One region of the Cytobacillus sp. FSL W8-0315 genome, then DNA from elsewhere that is predicted to be linked to it. Evidence: predicted binding sites of a transcription regulator. Region 1 holds the regulator's gene; the other holds the start of a gene.
The links. The regulator LexA, encoded in region 1, represses DNA repair genes until DNA is damaged. The targets are predictions, from matches to a motif close to CGAACATATGTTCG.
Positions count from the first base shown of each region.

Region 2: the regulator LexA is predicted to act here: its motif matches at 4,277-4,290, upstream of uvrB (excinuclease ABC subunit UvrB).

Region 1 covers NZ_JBBOOC010000001.1:3,885,831-3,894,922, forward strand. The annotation lists gene MKY20_RS19815 (ABC transporter transmembrane domain-containing protein) at 1-948, opposite strand, end outside; gene MKY20_RS19820 (DUF6376 family protein) at 1,055-1,495, opposite strand; gene MKY20_RS19825 (YneF family protein) at 1,630-1,845, opposite strand; gene sirA (sporulation inhibitor of replication protein SirA) at 1,932-2,369, opposite strand; gene tkt (transketolase) at 2,646-4,652, opposite strand; gene MKY20_RS19840 (DUF896 domain-containing protein) at 4,883-5,116, opposite strand; gene MKY20_RS19845 (YneB family resolvase-like protein) at 5,260-5,907, opposite strand; gene yneA (cell division suppressor protein YneA) at 5,917-6,249, opposite strand; gene lexA (transcriptional repressor LexA) at 6,405-7,028, shown strand; gene MKY20_RS19860 (DUF4257 domain-containing protein) at 7,314-7,598, shown strand; gene MKY20_RS19865 (hypothetical protein) at 7,924-8,286, shown strand; gene MKY20_RS19870 (CBO0543 family protein) at 8,424-8,891, opposite strand; gene MKY20_RS19875 (CBO0543 family protein) at 8,888-9,092, opposite strand, start outside.
Region 2 covers NZ_JBBOOC010000001.1:1,264,523-1,273,614, forward strand. The annotation lists gene MKY20_RS06470 (methionine ABC transporter ATP-binding protein) at 1-512, shown strand, start outside; gene MKY20_RS06475 (methionine ABC transporter permease) at 502-1,152, shown strand; gene MKY20_RS06480 (MetQ/NlpA family ABC transporter substrate-binding protein) at 1,171-1,998, shown strand; gene MKY20_RS06485 (M20 family metallopeptidase) at 2,026-3,234, shown strand; gene MKY20_RS06490 (alpha/beta-type small acid-soluble spore protein) at 3,394-3,669, opposite strand; gene MKY20_RS06495 (DUF2198 family protein) at 3,819-4,055, shown strand; gene uvrB (excinuclease ABC subunit UvrB) at 4,450-6,429, shown strand; gene uvrA (excinuclease ABC subunit UvrA) at 6,437-9,092, shown strand, end outside.

The DNA of each region.
Region 1 (9,092 bases):
TGCTAGAAGCACAGAGACTCGATCATAGGAGGCGCGGCCTCTCTCGACAATGTTGAACAGCCAGCCAAATGCGAGCATGGGCCAAATCAGGAGACCTAGATAGGTAGTAAATGAAACCAGCTGCCCGATTGTCAGCTCTCCTGCAATCACATATCTTGATCCAAATGCAATAGATAGGAAGAAAGAGATCCCTACAATAATGCTGATCGTCGGATCAAACAAAGAATCAACACGTGCAACAGAAATGTTTTTTTGCACTACATCTTCAGACTGCCTGCCGAAATCTTCAATATCTTCTTTTTCCTGGCCGAATGTCTTAATCACTTTAATTCCTGAAACACTTTCCTGAGTTTTGTCATTTAGTGAAGAAAAAGCCTCCTGTGCTTTGTGGAACCGTTTATGAAGAAGTGTTCCATACCAGCTTGTCAAAAGTGCCATGAACGGCATCGGAATCAGACTGATAAGTGTAAGCTTCCAGCTGATTGTTGTCGCCATGGCGATGATAACGAACCCGCCTGTCGCCAGTGAATCGACAAATGTGAGGACCCCCGCTCCTGCCGTCTGCTGAATCGCCTGCAGATCATTTGTTGCATGGGCCATCAAGTCCCCCACCCGCTTTTTCTGGTAGAAGGACTGTGACATATTCGTAAAATGCTGATAAAGCCTGTTGCGCAGGAGTTTGGACAGCTTAACCGCTGATCCAAAAATCATGATGCGCCAATAATAGCGGAGCACATACATCATGAGGGCTGTAACAGCAAGTAGTCCTATCCACATTAATAAGGCTTTTGCAGTCAGCTCGCCATTTTTAATCGAGTCGACCACAATGCCGACCACCTTTGGCGGAACCAGCTGAAGCATTGCCACAAATAACAGCAGAATAATCCCGTTTACATAAGCCTTTTTCTCCTGCTTAAAAAACCACATCAAATCCAAAAAAACCTTCATACCCCATCCTCCGAAATTCGAAACATAATAGCTTAAATAGTTTAACAAATATTGAGAAAATAAGGAAGATTTTTTCTCGTAAGAAAAAAGCACCCATTTGGATGCTTTATTGCCCTAATGCTTCTATTCGGTTGATCAGGCTTGTTGCTTCATTAATGGTAGTGAATAGCTCTGAGTTCTCCAGCCGATCCAATGCTAGGCTGCCGTTCTCCAATACTTTATTGATCTCAGCCAGAAGCGCTTCATTCTGTGTAACCAGCTCCTGATGAACATCCTCTGCCAGCGTCGGGATATCCTGAAGGGCGATAAACTCTTCAACTTCCTGCTTAAGTGTCGTCAATCTGTCTTCAAGTTCCTGCTTTAATGCCGGATCCGCTGCCGCCTCCTGAATCATTTGCGGCGCCTCTTCAGCAAAGTCGCTTAATGTATTGATATGCTCAGTCGCTTCATTAACATAGTCAATGGAATTATTCACTTCTCCCAGAACGGAACAGCCGCTTAATAACATGGAAACGGTAAGGAGCCCTATAAGAATTACTTTTTTCATTTGCTCGTTCCTTTCATGATTTGTCATAGTATAAATACGGTCTGTTTCAAAGAAGGTTTCATTTTGGAAATAAAAAAACCACCTTCCTTGTATTGTAACAGAAAAGTGGTTTCAGATGGGATGCTTGTCCCTGATTACTTGCCAGTCTGCTTGTTCATGGCATTCATCATTTGGTTGATCTTCTTCTGAGATGGCTTCATGCCCATTTGCATCATCATCATTTTAAGCATTTGTTCATTAATTGGCGGATTTTTCTCCAGGTAGCTCATCATATATTTTCGAGCAATGAAAAATCCTAGTGCTACACCGGCAAGAAGCGCCAGTACACCAACTAGAATGTACATACCCATACTAACTTCCTCCTTCATGTTGTCTATCATACAGTGTACTAGACCAAAGGTTATTATACAATATTTGCTTCATTTTTTCTCATATTTTAGACGAATTTTCTCTCTTTTATCGGTTTTAGCCACCCATAGCGCTTATGCTTGAGGTCAACAGCCAGGAAGGAGGACTCGCTTTTTCGCAGTACTTCGAAAAATACCGTCTCTGCCTCATAGCTGCCGGCCGCTTCTAAAACCAGGCTCCGTTCAAATACTTCAAGCTTCGCCCTGCTTCTTTTGCTCATCTCTATATAGTATGCACTTTTTTCTATTATAAAGTCCTTTTTTCGCTGCAGCTGCTGATGGATGTATTGATGCACTTTCAAACCCGGGATTGGCTTAGTCACAAAATCAATTTGCTTCGATAGAATAGACTTCATTTCACCTGACGAATGCTCATACTCTTCAAACAACTGAAAAAACATCCGCTCTCTGCCAAAATAATGGGCCGCAAATTCATCTTCTATTAAATACAATTGATAAGCTCTCATCTGGCCCCTCCTTCCGGGACAATCCATTTCTTTCAATTATAAGCAACCAAAAATAAGGAATGTGTCTGAAGATGTTAAAAACTTTCACTAATTTTGTCGAAAACGAAGAATTCAGTTGATTATGAGGATTCTTGCTGGGAGAACTGCTATAATAGCTGCTCAAAATATTTACTTCGTCATTTTCCCGGTTTTACTGAAATATAATCCTGTTTTTTTTAATATAAACCTATCTCACAAAAAAGGAAGAGCCTCTCAGCTCTCCCTTTCCGGTAAATATTATCCCTGCAGCAATGCTTTTACGCGTGCCACAACGTTTTCAACTGTGAATCCGTATTCTTCCATGATCTTCTCACCTGGTGCAGATGCGCCGAAGGTATCGATTGCAAGAACATCGCCTTCGTCTCCTGCATAGCGGTGCCATCCAAGTGAAGATCCCATTTCAATGGCAAGACGCTTCTTGACTGTCTTAGGAATTACGCTTTCTTTGTACTCTTTTGATTGAGCTTCGAAGCGGTCCCAAGCAGGCATGCTCACTACAGATGCATGGATGCCTTCGCCTTCAAGCGCTTTTTGTGCTTCAACAGCCAGGCTAACCTCAGATCCAGCAGCAAGCAATAATACATCCGCGTTGCTGTTGGAAGCTGGTGAAACAACATAAGCACCTTTTTGTACTCCTTCGTATGCCGCTGAATCCGTTCCTTTTAATGTAGGAAGGTTTTGACGGGTCAATACTAATGCAGTTGGCTTGTTTGTTGATTCAATTGCTGTTTTCCATGCAGCTGCTGTTTCATTTCCGTCAGCAGGGCGGACAACAGATAGGTTTGGCATTGCACGCAATGCAGCAAGCTGTTCTACAGGCTCATGTGTAGGTCCGTCTTCACCTACAGCGATACTGTCATGTGTGAATACATACGTAACAGGCAGGTTCATAAGTGCAGCCAGACGGATTGCCGGGCGCAAGTAATCAGAGAACACGAAGAATGTTCCGCCGAATACTTTTAATCCGCCGTGAAGGGCCATACCATTAAGTGCAGCACCCATTGCAAATTCACGTACACCAAACCAGATGTTGCGGCCGTCAAATGACTCAGCTGTAAAGTCGCCTGTACCTTTAATCATTGTTTTGTTGGAGCCTGCAAGGTCTGCAGAACCGCCAAAGAAGGAAGGCAGGTTTTGTGCGATTGCATTTAGCACTTCTCCGGAAGAAGCACGGCTTGCAAGGCTCTTTCCTTCTTCATAAACAGGGATGTCTTTATCCCAGCCTTCTGAAAGCTCGCCATTGATTGCCTGCTCCAGCTGTTTTCCTAACTCAGGATGCGCTTCTTTATACTGTGCAAAAAGGTCTTCCCATTCCTGCTGCTTCTTAGAGCCGCTTTCTACAACCTGCTGCTTGAAGTGATCATATACTTCCTGAGGAACATGGAAATCCTCTTCGAAAGTCCACTTATAGGCTTCTTTCGTTAATTTCAATTCATCAGCACCCAGTGGAGCGCCGTGAACATCAGATTTACCTGATTTGTTTGGAGAACCGTAGCCAATGACTGTTTTAACCTCAATCATTGTTGGTCGGTTTTCATCCTGCTTCGCTTCCTCAATTGCTTTTGCAATTTCGTGAAGATCATTGCCGTCTTCTACGCGGATATACTGCCAGCCGTATGACTTGAATCGCTGTTCAACACTTTCAGAGAAAGACTTATCAAGGTCACCATCAAGTGAGATATCATTTGAATCATATAGAACAACCAGTCTTCCAAGCTTTAAGTGGCCAGCAAGGGAAGCAGCTTCAGCCGAAACGCCTTCCATAAGGTCTCCGTCACCGCAGATGCTGTATGTATAGTGGTCAACAACATTGAAGTTGTCTTTGTTGTATGTTGCAGCCAGGTGGCGTTCAGCCATTGCCATACCAACAGCCATTGCAATACCTTGACCTAATGGGCCTGTTGTTGCGTCAACACCTGGAGTATGGCCATATTCAGGGTGACCTGGCGTCTTGCTTCCCCACTGTCTGAACTCTTTAATGTCATTCATGGAAACATCATAGCCAGAAAGATGAAGAAGGCTGTATAAAAGCATGGAGCCATGTCCAGCAGAAAGGACGAAACGGTCACGGTTGAACCATTCAGGATTTTTCGGGTTATGGTTCATGAAGCGTGTCCAAAGCGTATAAGCCATTGGCGCTGCACCCATCGGCATCCCCGGATGGCCGGAATTCGCCTTTTCAATGGCGTCGATTGATAAAGTACGAATGGAACTGATGGATAGTTCATCTGTGTGATTAAACATTCAATACATCCTTTCGAGTAGTAATTCTTTACTCTTTTAATATTATCGGGTGTCCTTTTTTTTCACAACCAATAGGGTCAGGAAAAGGACAAAAAAGCCGGTTTGTTACTATATTGACACAAAAAGACCCGGCGTATGTAAAAAAAGCGGAGATAGCCGGTAATAGAAGTCATCTCCGCTTTCTATTAAAAGAAGGAATACAGCATTGTGTATCCCTTGCAATTATAATATTAGTGAAGGCGGTTTTTATTTTGGAAGTCTTTTAGCTTTTTCGGAGTTACGTCATTTCCTTTCGGGTCAACGATTGTAACACCTTTAAGCGTGTTCAGCATGCCAGAGCGAAAAGTCTCCAAATACTCTTTGCGGAGAGAAGTCTGTTCTTTTGCTTCTGCTTCTGTTAAACCTGATTCCTTTGCCTTCTTTGCCAGTTCATTAATTCGGGCAAGTTTTTGTTTTGGCAGCATATATTAAAGCTCCTTTATATCAAAAGTTTACCTTTGGATATTCTGATAGAAGTTTTTATTATACAATAGCTTCAGATATGGAACAATACTGAAACTCAACTGCCATCATACTAAAAAAGAACACTTTTGACAAGAAAAGTGCTCTATTCAACAAGTGATTCCATATACTCTTTATACCTTCTGTGGACTGTTGCTTTTGAGATATTATAGCCAAAGCCTCTGAGTGTTGCAGCAATCTCTGCAAATGTTAACTCGTTTTTCCTTAGCCGGACAATTTCCTCTATCGGCACCTCTATTCTTTCCCTGCCGCCATTTGTTCCCTGATTGCTTAAGTTCTTCTCGGGGCGGTATCCCTTATCAACAGCCCGCTGCATGCCGCGTCTAATTTTGATGTTATGAAGCTTTCTCTGATATTCTTCTACCATCCCAACAATGTTCAGCACCATCGAATCTGATTCCGAAAGCTCGAGCTGGCCGTTATTCGAAATGCTGTACAGCTGAACTTCTTCCTTTAGGATGCAATGGAGTATCGCTATCTTTGCATTACCCCGCCCCAGCCTGGTTTCATCCTGAATGAGGACAACCTTGATATCCTTTTCTTTAATTAAGTCTAAAAGCTCCAATATACCGTCTCTTTCAAGGTCATATCCACTGGCCTGTTCGCGTATCACCTTGACTACTTCAAAATCATGCTTTTTCGCCAGATTCACCAGCTCTTCTTCCTGTCTTGAAAGGGACGTTTCCTGAGTATCCTTTGTTGTACTAACCCTGCAGTAAATAATTGCTTTCATAACTTCTCCTTATTCATAAAAGTCTGAACTGGCAAGCTCTTTATAAGGCTCGTCATCCAGTGCTTTTACTGGAATAACAATTTCATCGCCCGGAAAAATCCTGCCTGCCGCTATCTCATTATTTTGTTCGACCCAATTAATAAATTGATCTGTAGACAGCGAATGTTCAGCCGAAAAACTCTCAGCAATTTCCCATAAAGAGTCACCTTCTGCAACAGTGACTTTCACAAACTTTTCCGTATCAGGTGTCTCTATCTGAATGAGCATAATAAACGATGCTGTCAGGCTTAAAACGAAGAGAATAATAGCATAAGAATATGATTTCCACAATTTTTTCAGCATGATATACCACCTCTAAAAGAATGTATGTTCGCATTTGATGTTTTTATTATAGACCGAACATTTGTTTTGTGTCAATAAAAATTCGAACTTATGTTTGTATCATATGGTAATTGATGCTATAATTGAGACAACAAAAACATACGAGGTGCGTAAAGATGGTGAAATTATCAAAAAGGCAGCAAGATATATTAGAGTTTATTAAAGAGGAAGTTAAATTGAGAGGCTATCCGCCTTCTGTAAGGGAGATCGGGGAAGCAGTCGGCCTGGCTTCAAGCTCAACAGTTCACGGCCATCTCGCCCGTCTTGAAAGCAAAGGGCTGATCCGCAGAGATCCTACTAAACCGCGCGCCATTGAAATTTTAGATCTGGACGAGTCTTCTCACATCCCTAAGGTCAGTGCAGTCAATGTTCCGATCGTCGGTAAAGTAACTGCAGGGCAGCCGATAACAGCCATTGAAAATGTTGAAGAATACTTCCCTCTTCCAGAAAGAATGGCACCAGCTGATGAGCATGTATTCATGCTTGAAATCATGGGGGAAAGTATGATTGAAGCCGGAATCCTTGATGGCGACTATGTCATCGTCAAACAGCAGAGCACTGCTAATAATGGAGATATCGTGGTTGCCATGACAGAGGAAGATGAAGCAACTGTCAAAAGATTCTTTAAAGAAAAAGACTATATCCGGCTTCAGCCGGAAAACTCTACAATGGAACCTATCATCCTTCGAAATGTTTCCATCCTTGGCAAAGTTATAGGTGTATACCGCCATATGCATTAATAGAATGATAAAAAGCAGGCAGCCACTGCCTGCTTTTTATTTTTTCCAATTTTAAGAAGGTTATCAGTTCCTATTACCTGATGCTATTAGTGAAATCATACGAAAGTAACTGATACCTTTTCTGTTGGTACTAAGTTGCAGTCATGTATGACTATTTTATTATTCAGAAAATTCGGTATTTTTATGCATATTATTTTATAGCCACTTTCTATATAATGGTAATACACCGAGAATCAACCTAAGGTCGCTTGTCCAAAATCTCGACTTTAGGAGTGTGAAGAAAAAATGTTTTTGAACATTACCTTCGCTTTGTTGATTGGTGGGCTGGTCGGTGTCGTTGGACATATTCGGAAAGAAGGCAAAATGGTCAAACCCAGAAGGACAAAAAAATTCATCTATCTGGGGGTCTTTGAAGAAGTAATCATGGGGGCTTTAGCGGCTGTTTTTTTGGTCGTATCTTCAGATCCTGACTCTGCCTTAAAGGTAGTGCTCCTTGCGGTAATTGCAGGATTTGGAGGAGATGCACTGCTGACATGTCTCGATTTCCTAAAGATCAGACATAAAGAATAGAGAGATGCAGGGAAATACAAATTAGTTAAAACCTCGTTCACTTAGAAACGGGGTTTTTGTATTTTAGCTATGTAAAAACCCCCTGCTCATGCAAACAGAGTGTTTTCGAATTTTTAAAGTAATTGCTCATGTAGTGTTCGTTGCTCCAAGGGATGTACTTGCGTACGAAACATAAATACTAATCCTTGCCGTTAGAAATCCTCTTTAACTATTTTTTCAAAACTGCTCCTTCTGCTGAACCAATGGGCAATTAAGTATAGTGAAACTAAGATAAAAAAGGAATAAGCAAAGGCCCAATGGATTTTTTTATATAAGTGCAGCATTGGTGTTTTATATCTTTCACAAACCCTTGAAAACAGGACTAAACCGGCTAGCAACCATATTTATTCTTATCTTAGCTTTAGGGAATATTGTGACTGGCTTTATACCAGCAGATATAAATCTATTTTGGCATTCAATAGCAGCTCAACTTGACATGATAACTGTTTTGCCCGGTCTTTGGCTATACGCAAAATCTTTAGAAATTGGAAAACGCTGGACTCAATACTGTTTAGTTACATTACTAGTCATAGTCACACTCAATATGTTAATAATTTTCATCCCTATGCACGCCGGTCTATTGCAAAGGTTATTCTATTTAGTGATTTTCATATGGGGCACTGTACTGGCGTTTATTTTAAGTAAATGATTTGTTGCCACGCCTTTATCGCCTGAGCTCTTAATTCTTATTCTTAATTTACGCCCCCTGCCTTGGTTAAATTAGTCGTCTAACACAGAATCCTTACTATTAATATTTCTCGGGGGGAACCTAGATATTTCAACTCGTTACACCAGACCTTTTTTAAACCAAAATATATATATCTTTACAACATAAAGAAGAATCATGTTGGTAATTAATCCAAAGAACCAGTTCCAGTGAATATAGTGATACAATGAACTAAATTTTTCGAGAAGATAGGAGTAAGTTGTTATCCCCATTGAAAATAGTAAGTAGTACAAAAATGTTCTTCTTGTCCCTTTTTCTTTTGGATAAAAAAGTATAAAAAACACCGCAATTGTGGGATAAACAATATAATGCAATGAAAAGCTCATATTTGTCGCTTTATTAAATTCTCTATACGGAAACTCAACTAATCCAAATACCAATTGTATATATTCATGTATCCATGCTATTGATTGAACAAATATAAAGGTTATCCAAGCTAACCTTTTACTTTCGGTTGGGATATATCTTAATAACAAGTACAATGATAAAATCCACGAACATAATAAAATCAGGACTTCTCTGGTCATTTTAAGTCCACCAAAATTAATCTTTTAGAAAACCATCGATAAAATTTATCATTTATATATAGAGCAATCATTACTGTTACTAGTGTCCAATACCATTTCCATTCATGGTACTCAACCAGTTTGGTTTTAGATTCTAATACAGCATCTAAGAAGGTAAAAAATCCAGCAAAGAAAACATAATACAATAGTGAGCCAAACCCT
Region 2 (9,092 bases), 2.6 Mb from region 1:
AGACAACCAGCTCTATCCTGCAGCTGCTGAAAAAAATAAATAAAGAATACAACATTACTATACTGATCATTACCCATGAAATGTCTGTAATCAGAGAGATCTGTGATCGTGTCGCTGTAATAGAGGCAGGAAAAATTATCGAAGAAGGAACCGTCTTCAATGTCTTTTCATCACCAAAGACACAAACAGCGAAAAACTTTGTCAGCACTGTCATGAATGATCAAATACCTGACTCCATTAAAGAAGTGATTGAAAAACAGCAAGGGCTTCAAAAGGTATTTAGAATCAACTTTGTTGGAAATTCTGCCGGGCAGCCGCTCCTCTCGCAGGTTGCCAAAAAGTTTAATATCGACTTCAACGTCCTGTTTGGAAATATTACTGAACTTCAGGGAACACCGTTTGGCAACCTGATTGTCGAATTCCAGGGTCCGGACAGTGAAATCAGACGTGCTATACAGTACATCAGCCAGGAAAAAGTTTCAATAAAGGAAGTGACAACACGTGCTAGTTAATCAGGAAAAAATCATCGAAGCCTTAATCGAAACGGTTCAAATGGTGGCATTCTCATTGCTGTTTTCAGCTATTATCGGACTGCCGCTTGGTATATTGCTTGTCGTAACAAGGAAAGGGCATCTGCTGGAAAACCTCGTTGTTTTTAATATCATAAACAGCATTATTAATATTTTCAGATCAGTTCCCTTCATCATTTTAATGGTGGCCATTATCCCCATTACCAGGCTGATTGTCGGAACATCGATAGGTACGGCTGCAGCCGTAGTGCCGCTAGTCTTTTATGCCGGGCCATATATTGCAAGATTAATAGAAAACTCATTGCTTGAGGTAGATCCGGGAGTCATAGAAGCTGCAGAAGCAATGGGAGCAACACCAGGCCAGATAATATTAAAATTCCTGATTCCGGAAGCACTTAGTTCGCTGGTATTAGGCTTTACAATTGCAACAATCGGATTGGTCGGAGCATCAGCCATGGCCGGGGCAGTCGGAGGCGGCGGGCTTGGTGACCTCGCCATTACCTACGGCTACCAGAGATTCGATACAACAGTCATGCTGATTACCGTTGCGATCTTAGTTGTCATGGTTCAGGGCCTGCAGTCATTCGGAAATATCTTATCCAAAAAAATCAGAAGAAGATAAATAAGGAGGAAATACATCATGAAAAAACTATTCTTAACATTCATTATTTTAGCATTGGGTGTGTTCACTGCAGCATGCTCAAGCACAACTGGAGGAGAAGAAACAAAGAAGATTAAATTAGGTGTAAGCGGTTCTGATACACGCATCTGGGACTTTATTGCAGAAAAGGCTGAAAAGGAAGGCATTGAAATTGAAGTTGTGACATTCTCTGACTATGTGCAGCCAAATGTTGCCCTTGCAGAAGGCGATCTTGATGTGAATGCATTCCAAACAGTCGCTTATTTTGACACTTTTATTAAAGAGCATAATATGGATCTTACCCCAATAGCGACAACTGTTTTAGCACCAATGGGGCTTTATTCTGAAAAAGTAAAATCGGCAGAAGACATTCCGGAAGGCGGCAAAATTGCCATTCCAAATGATGCTTCAAATGGCGGAAGAGCCCTTCTTTTACTGGAGGAAGCCGGCCTGATTAAATTATCCGAGGACTATGACGGAAACCTGGACTTGAATAAAATCGTTGAAAATCCGAAGAACCTTGAATTTGTAGAAATGGTATCAGCGCAGACACCGCGTGCACTTCCGGATGTCTCTGCTTCTGTAATCAATAACGGAATTGCCGTAGATGCAGGCTTTAACCCAACTAAGGATTCAATTTTTATTGAAAGTGAAACCGCTACTCCATACGTAAATATCATTGCTGTCCGAACAGAAGACAAGGATAACAAAACGCTTAAGAGAATTGCTGAACTTTACCAGGAAGATGATGTAGCTGATTTCATTACGAAGGAATATGACGGAAGCATGATCCCGACTTTTATTCCTTTAAGTGATATTGGCTGGTAAAAAATTATTTATAAAGGAGGAACAATGATGGCGGCACCTGTAAAAGCACTATCTGAACTGAAAGAAGCAATCAAGAAAAATGTTGAGGGAAATAAAGAACTTTATCTTTCCGCAAGCCACCGGATCCATGCGACCCCGGAAATAGGAAATGAGGAGTTTTTTGCCTCTGGCTTGCTTTCAGGCATCCTTGAGAAGGAAGGTTTTGAAGTTGAGCGGGCAGTGGCCGGGCATGAAACAGCTTTCCTTGCCCGGAAAAAATCCGATAAACCAGGGCCGTCTATTGCATTCCTTGCAGAATATGATGCCCTTCCCGGGCTGGGTCATGGATGCGGCCACAATATCATTGGCACAACAAGTGTGGCAGCAGCCATTGCATTGAGCAAGGTTATTGATGAGACCGGAGGAGAGGCAGTAGTATTTGGAACCCCGGCAGAAGAAGGCGGGCCAAATGGAAGTGCAAAAGGCAGCTTTGTGAAGCATGGCTTACTTGAAGGCATTGACGCTGCCCTAATGGTTCATCCATCAAACCATACCCGCCTGACCAGTTCATCACTGGCAGTTGATCCGCTTGACTTCGAGTTTATCGGTAAGCCTGCCCATGCGGCAGCTTCACCGGAGGAAGGAATCAATGCCCTTGATGCAGTTATTCAGCTATTTAACGGAATTAATGCCCTTCGTCAGCAATTAAAGGATGATGTACGAATCCATGGCATTATTACTCATGGCGGGGATGCTCCAAATATTATCCCTGAGTATGCAAAAGCCAGATTCTTCATCCGTGCTACAACCAGAACCAGTCTTAATGAGGTAACACGGAAGGTTAAAGCTGTCGCTGAAGGCGCCGCATTGGCAACCGGAGCAAAGCTCAATGTTATTGCTTTTCAAAATGAAGTTGATAACCTGCTGTTAAACAAGACATATGACCAAGTGTTTAAAGAAGTGATTGAAGACTTGGGAGAAACGGTCGTTGAAGGGGACAGAGATGGAATCGGCTCGACGGATGCAGGCAACATCAGCCAAGTGGTGCCAACCATTCATCCTTATATTAAAATTGGTGCAGATGATCTTGTTGCCCATACAGTTCCGTTTCGTGAGGCTGCAGCATCTGTAAAAGGAGACGAAGCACTGATAACCGGGGCAAAAGGGCTCGCACTCACTGCCTTCCAGCTGGTAACAGACCAGGAGCTGCTTAAATCCATTAAACAGGAATTTCTAGAGCGGAAAGCCGCTGAATAAGAACAAAAGCTATCCTCTTTGCGGGATAGCTTTTCCTTATTCAGTGAGTCTTTTCCTCAAATTGGAGGTTTCTTTCCCTAATTTGCTGAATAATATTTTCCGTAAATTTAGTCTGCGTTTCCCCAATTTTCTCATTCTTTTCCCGAAGTTCACGATTACCTACTGTTCCTTCATCTGTTCCTGTGCCATCCGAATAAGCTCCTTCACCATACTTCCGCCAATCTTCCCGCCCACTGTTCCTGCCTGTTTGGATGTAAGACGGCCGTTATATCCCGGCTTCAATGGCACACCGGCCTCCTCGGCAATTTCATATTTCACGACATCGGGATTTTCATTGTCAACATGGTATCCCTGGTTTGCCATTACCTGATTTTTAAGCTGGTCTAATGCCGCTCTTGATTCCGGCACAAGCGGGCGTCTTTTTCTTCTTGCCATGATGCATTCCTCCATAATAAGTACTTTTTCTTATTATGTGATAGAACATAGGGAATAACACTGAAAAAACTTGTACATCTTCTTATGAAAAGATATTCTAATGTTAGAAACCCTGAATCATTGTGAATAAACAAAAGAAGGTGTTTTGGTTGGCATTAAAATACTTGTCAGCTCTGCTGCTGCCCGGCCTGCTGGTTTTGCTCTTTACGAGAGTAAGCTATAATCGTGTGATTGGGCTTGTATTGACGGTGGGACTGATTGCTGCTTCTGTCTATAAAGGGTATACAAATTCATTTGCCTTGATTGTTATAGACGCACTTTCATTGACTGTCGGGTTTTGGTACGCTCAAAAACTGAAGCCCAAAACAAAGCCAAGTGCGGAATAATTTTTGCGGAACCTGTCGATCAAACGTATCGACAGGTTTTTTGTAAAATGAAATTTCAGCTGTATTTTTGCTCGCATAAAATCAGCTATTAATCAATATCAATCAAACGTTTGATTTAATTTCAGGAGGTTAATCAAACGTTTGATTAACCTTGCTTCGACACCACCCTCAAGAATTCGGCATATTTCCCAAGCAATATTTACCCGGCAAAAATAAAAAAACGAATATCCGTTCGTATATTGTTGGTTTGTTTTAGGCTCTTTGTGGTAGAATGATGATATGAGTTTTGAGTAAAAAACTGACAAATCAGCCATGCATCCCGGATCTTAAATTCTTTCAATGCTGGTTTGTGATTAATATATAGATAAAAGTAATTTGAACGGGAGGCTTATAGGTGAAGGATCAATTTGAATTAGTCTCAAAATATTCCCCTCAGGGCGATCAGCCTGGGGCAATCAAAAAAATTGTGGAGGGAATTAATTCCGGCAAGAAGCACCAGACGCTTTTGGGTGCAACAGGAACGGGAAAAACCTTCACAGTTTCAAATGTTATACAAGAGGTTAACAAGCCGACGCTAGTCATTGCGCATAATAAGACACTTGCAGGGCAGTTATACAGTGAATTTAAGGACTTTTTTCCAAACAATGCTGTTGAGTATTTTGTCAGCTATTATGACTACTATCAGCCGGAGGCATATGTGCCTTCTACAGATACCTTTATTGAAAAAGATGCAAGCATCAATGATGAAATTGATAAGCTCCGCCACTCGGCGACTTCTTCATTATTTGAGCGCAAAGATGTCATTATAATTGCCAGTGTGTCTTGTATATATGGTTTGGGTTCTCCTGAAGAATACAGTGAAATGGTGCTATCCCTCAGAACCGGCATGGAGATTGAGAGGAACCAGCTTCTTCACAGGCTCGTTGACATTCAGTATGAACGCAATGATATCGACTTCCAGCGCGGCACCTTCCGTGTACGCGGGGATGTAGTAGAGATTTTCCCGGCATCACGGGATGAGCATTGTATCCGTGTAGAGTTTTTCGGGGATGAGATAGACCGGATCCGTGAAGTAGATGCCCTCACCGGAGAAATTATGGGTGAACGTGAGCACGTTGCGATCTTCCCGGCATCCCACTTCGTAACGCGTGAAGAAAAAATGCGGATCGCCGTCCAGAACATTGAAAAAGAACTGGAAGAGCGCCTTGCTGAATTAAGAGAAAACGATAAGCTGCTTGAAGCCCAGCGCCTCGAGCAGCGGACCCGCTATGACCTTGAGATGATGAGGGAGATGGGTTTTTGTTCCGGCATAGAAAACTACTCCCGCCACCTTACATTAAGGCCGCCTGGTTCAACACCGTATACCCTTCTGGATTATTTTCCGGAAGACTTTCTAATTGTGATTGATGAGTCGCACGTAACTCTGCCGCAAATCCGCGGTATGTTCAATGGTGACCAGGCAAGAAAATCCGTGCTTGTGGACCATGGTTTCCGTTTGCCTTCAGCCATGGATAACAGGCCGCTTACGTTTACCGAGTTCGAAAAGCATGTGAAACAGGCTGTCTTTGTTTCGGCAACACCTGGCCCTTATGAGCTTGAGCATACACCGGAAATGATTGAGCAAATTATCCGCCCAACCGGTTTGCTTGATCCTACTATTGATGTCCGTCCAATCGAAGGGCAAATTGATGACCTAATCGGTGAAATCCAGGATCGCATTCAGAAAAATGAACGTGTGCTTGTCACTACATTAACAAAGAAAATGTCTGAGGACTTGACAGACTACTTAAAAGAAATCGGCATTAAAGTGCAGTATCTGCACTCAGAGGTAAAAACGCTTGAGCGGATTGAGATTATCAGAGAGCTTCGTCTAGGTAAATACGATGTGTTAGTCGGAATCAACCTTCTAAGGGAAGGACTTGATATACCGGAAGTGTCTCTCGTTACTATACTTGATGCTGATAAGGAAGGTTTCCTCCGTTCGGAACGTTCACTCATCCAGACGATTGGACGTGCAGCGCGTAATGCGAATGGCCATGTCATTATGTACGCAGACCGGATCACTGACAGCATGGAAAAAGCCATCAGTGAAACAAAGCGCCGCCGGTCCATTCAGGAAGAGTACAATAAGAAGCATGGCATCACGCCAATGACTATACAGAAGGATATACGCGATTCAATCCGTGCAACACATGCGGCAGAAGAGCAGGAAGAATACCAGCCGTCAGCAAAGCTCGGCAAGCTGAACAAGAAGGAGCGCGAGAAGCTGATCGGCGATATGGAAAAAGAAATGAAGGAAGCGGCCAAATCCCTGAATTTCGAAAGGGCTGCCGAGCTTCGTGATCTAATATTAGAGCTGAAAGCGGAAGGATGACGTAAAAATGGCGATGGATAAACTGATTGTAAAGGGTGCCAGAGCCCATAATCTGAAAAATATAGATGTCACCATTCCGAGAGATAAGCTTGTCGTCCTGACAGGACTTTCAGGTTCAGGAAAGTCCTCACTGGCATTTGATACGATTTATGCAGAAGGGCAGCGCCGCTATGTGGAATCATTATCTGCTTATGCCCGGCAATTCCTCGGCCAGATGGATAAGCCTGACGTGGATGCGATCGAAGGTCTGTCTCCTGCCATTTCAATTGACCAAAAGACGACAAGCAGAAATCCTCGTTCCACAGTGGGAACGGTGACAGAAATTTATGATTATCTGCGATTATTATTTGCAAGGGTGGGGCGTCCAACCTGTCCGATTCACAATATTGAAATCTCCTCACAGACCATAGAGCAAATGGTTGACCGGATTATGGAGTACCCTGAAAGAACAAAACTCCAGGTTATGGCTCCGCTTGTATCCGGCCGAAAAGGGACACATGTAAAAGTGTTTGAAGATGTCAAAAAGCAGGGGTTTGTCCGTGTCCGTGTCGACGGAGAAATGATGGATCTCGGTGATGAGATTGAGCTGGAAAAAAATAAAAAGCACTCTATAGAAGTAGTAATCGACCGGATTGTCGTAAAAGAAGGCGTAGCACCAAGGCTTGCAGATTCATTGGAAACCGCGTTGAATCTGGGCAATGGCAAGGTGCTTGTGGATGTAATCGGGGAAGAAGAACTGCTGTTCAGCGAGAACCACGCATGCCCTCAATGCGGGTTTTCAATCGGCGAACTTGAGCCAAGAATGTTCTCTTTTAATAGTCCGTTTGGTGCCTGTACGGAATGTGACGGATTGGGCTCAAAGCTGGAGGTAGATATTGATCTGGTCATACCCAATAAGGATCTTTCATTAAAGCAAAATGCTATTGCCCCATGGGAACCGACCAGCTCTCAATATTATCCTCAGCTGCTGGAGGCGGTATGCAATCATTATGGAATTGATATGGACGTTCCGGTTAAGGATATTCCTGAACACTTGCTTGAAAAAGTTTTATACGGATCCGCCAAGGACAGCATTTATTTCCGATATGAAAACGATTTTGGCCAGGTGCGGGAGAATTATATCCATTTTGAAGGTGTCATCCGCAATGTGGAGCGCCGCTATAAAGAAACAAGTTCTGATTATATCCGGGAGCAAATGGAAAAATACATGGCCCAGCATCCATGTCCTTCCTGTAAAGGCTACCGTCTGAAGCCGGAAACGCTTGCGGTGCTTGTATCAGGAAAGCATATCGGCCATGTGACAGAATATTCGATTGAGGAAGCATTCAGCTTCTTTGAGAATCTGACACTGTCTGAAAAAGAAATGAAGATTGCCAAACTCATTTTCCGTGAGATTAAGGAGAGGCTAGGCTTCCTCATTAATGTCGGGCTGGATTACCTGACATTAAGCCGGGCAGCGGGAACTTTGTCCGGCGGTGAAGCCCAGCGTATCCGCCTGGCCACACAAATCGGTTCGCGCCTGACAGGTGTACTCTACATTCTGGATGAGCCTTCCATTGGTCTCCATCAGCGTGATAATGACCGCTTGATTGATACACTGAAAAATATGCGGGATATCGGCAACACCCTGATCGTGGTGGAACACGATGAAGATACAATGGTGGCAGCTGACTATTTAATTGATGTAGGTCCGGGAGCAGGGGTTCATGGCGGACAAATCGTTTCAGCTGGTACCCCTCAGGAGGTAATGGATGATCCAAACTCCCTGACAGGGCAATATTTGTCAGGCAAGAAATTCATTCCGCTTCCAATTGAGCGCCGCAAGAATGACGGGCGCTTTATCGAAATTAAAGGGGCTAAAGAAAACAATCTTAAAAATGTGAATGTTAAGTTCCCGCTCGGTACTTTTATTTCCGTTACTGGTGTATCAGGTTCGGGCAAGAGTACATTGATTAATGAAATTCTTCATAAAGGGCTTGCCCAAAAGCTTCATAGAGCCAAATCAAAGCCGGGTGAGCATAAAGAAATTAAAGGTGTGGATCACCTCGACAAAGTCATTGATATCGACCAATCTCCAATCGGACGGACACCTCGGTCCAACCCGGCAACATACACCGGAGTGTTTGATGATATTCGTGATGTATTTGCTTCAACCAATGAAGCAAAAGTTCGAGGCTACAAAAAGGGGCGCTTCAGCTTCAATGTAAAAGGCGGACGATGTGAAGCATGCCGCGGAGACGGGATCATCAAGATTGAAATGCACTTCCTGCCTGATGTGTATGTGCCATGTGAAGTATGTCATGGCAAACGCTATAACAGGGAAACACTTGAAGTGAAGTATAAAGGGAAGAATATTTCGGAGATTCTCGATATGACAGTGGAAGATGCACTGGAGTTTTTCGAAAATATTCCTAAAATCCGCCGCAAGCTGCAGACGATTTATGATGTTGGCCTGGGCTACATCACTTTGGGACAGCCTGCGACAACATTGTCCGGCGGTGAAGCGCAGCGTGTCAAACTTGCTTCCGAATTGCACCGCCGTTCAACGGGCCGCTCCCTGTACATTCTTGATGAACCGACAACAGGTCTTCATGTAGATGATATCTCAAGACTGCTCGTGGTCCTTCAGCGTCTTGTTGAAAATGGAGACACGGTACTGGTTA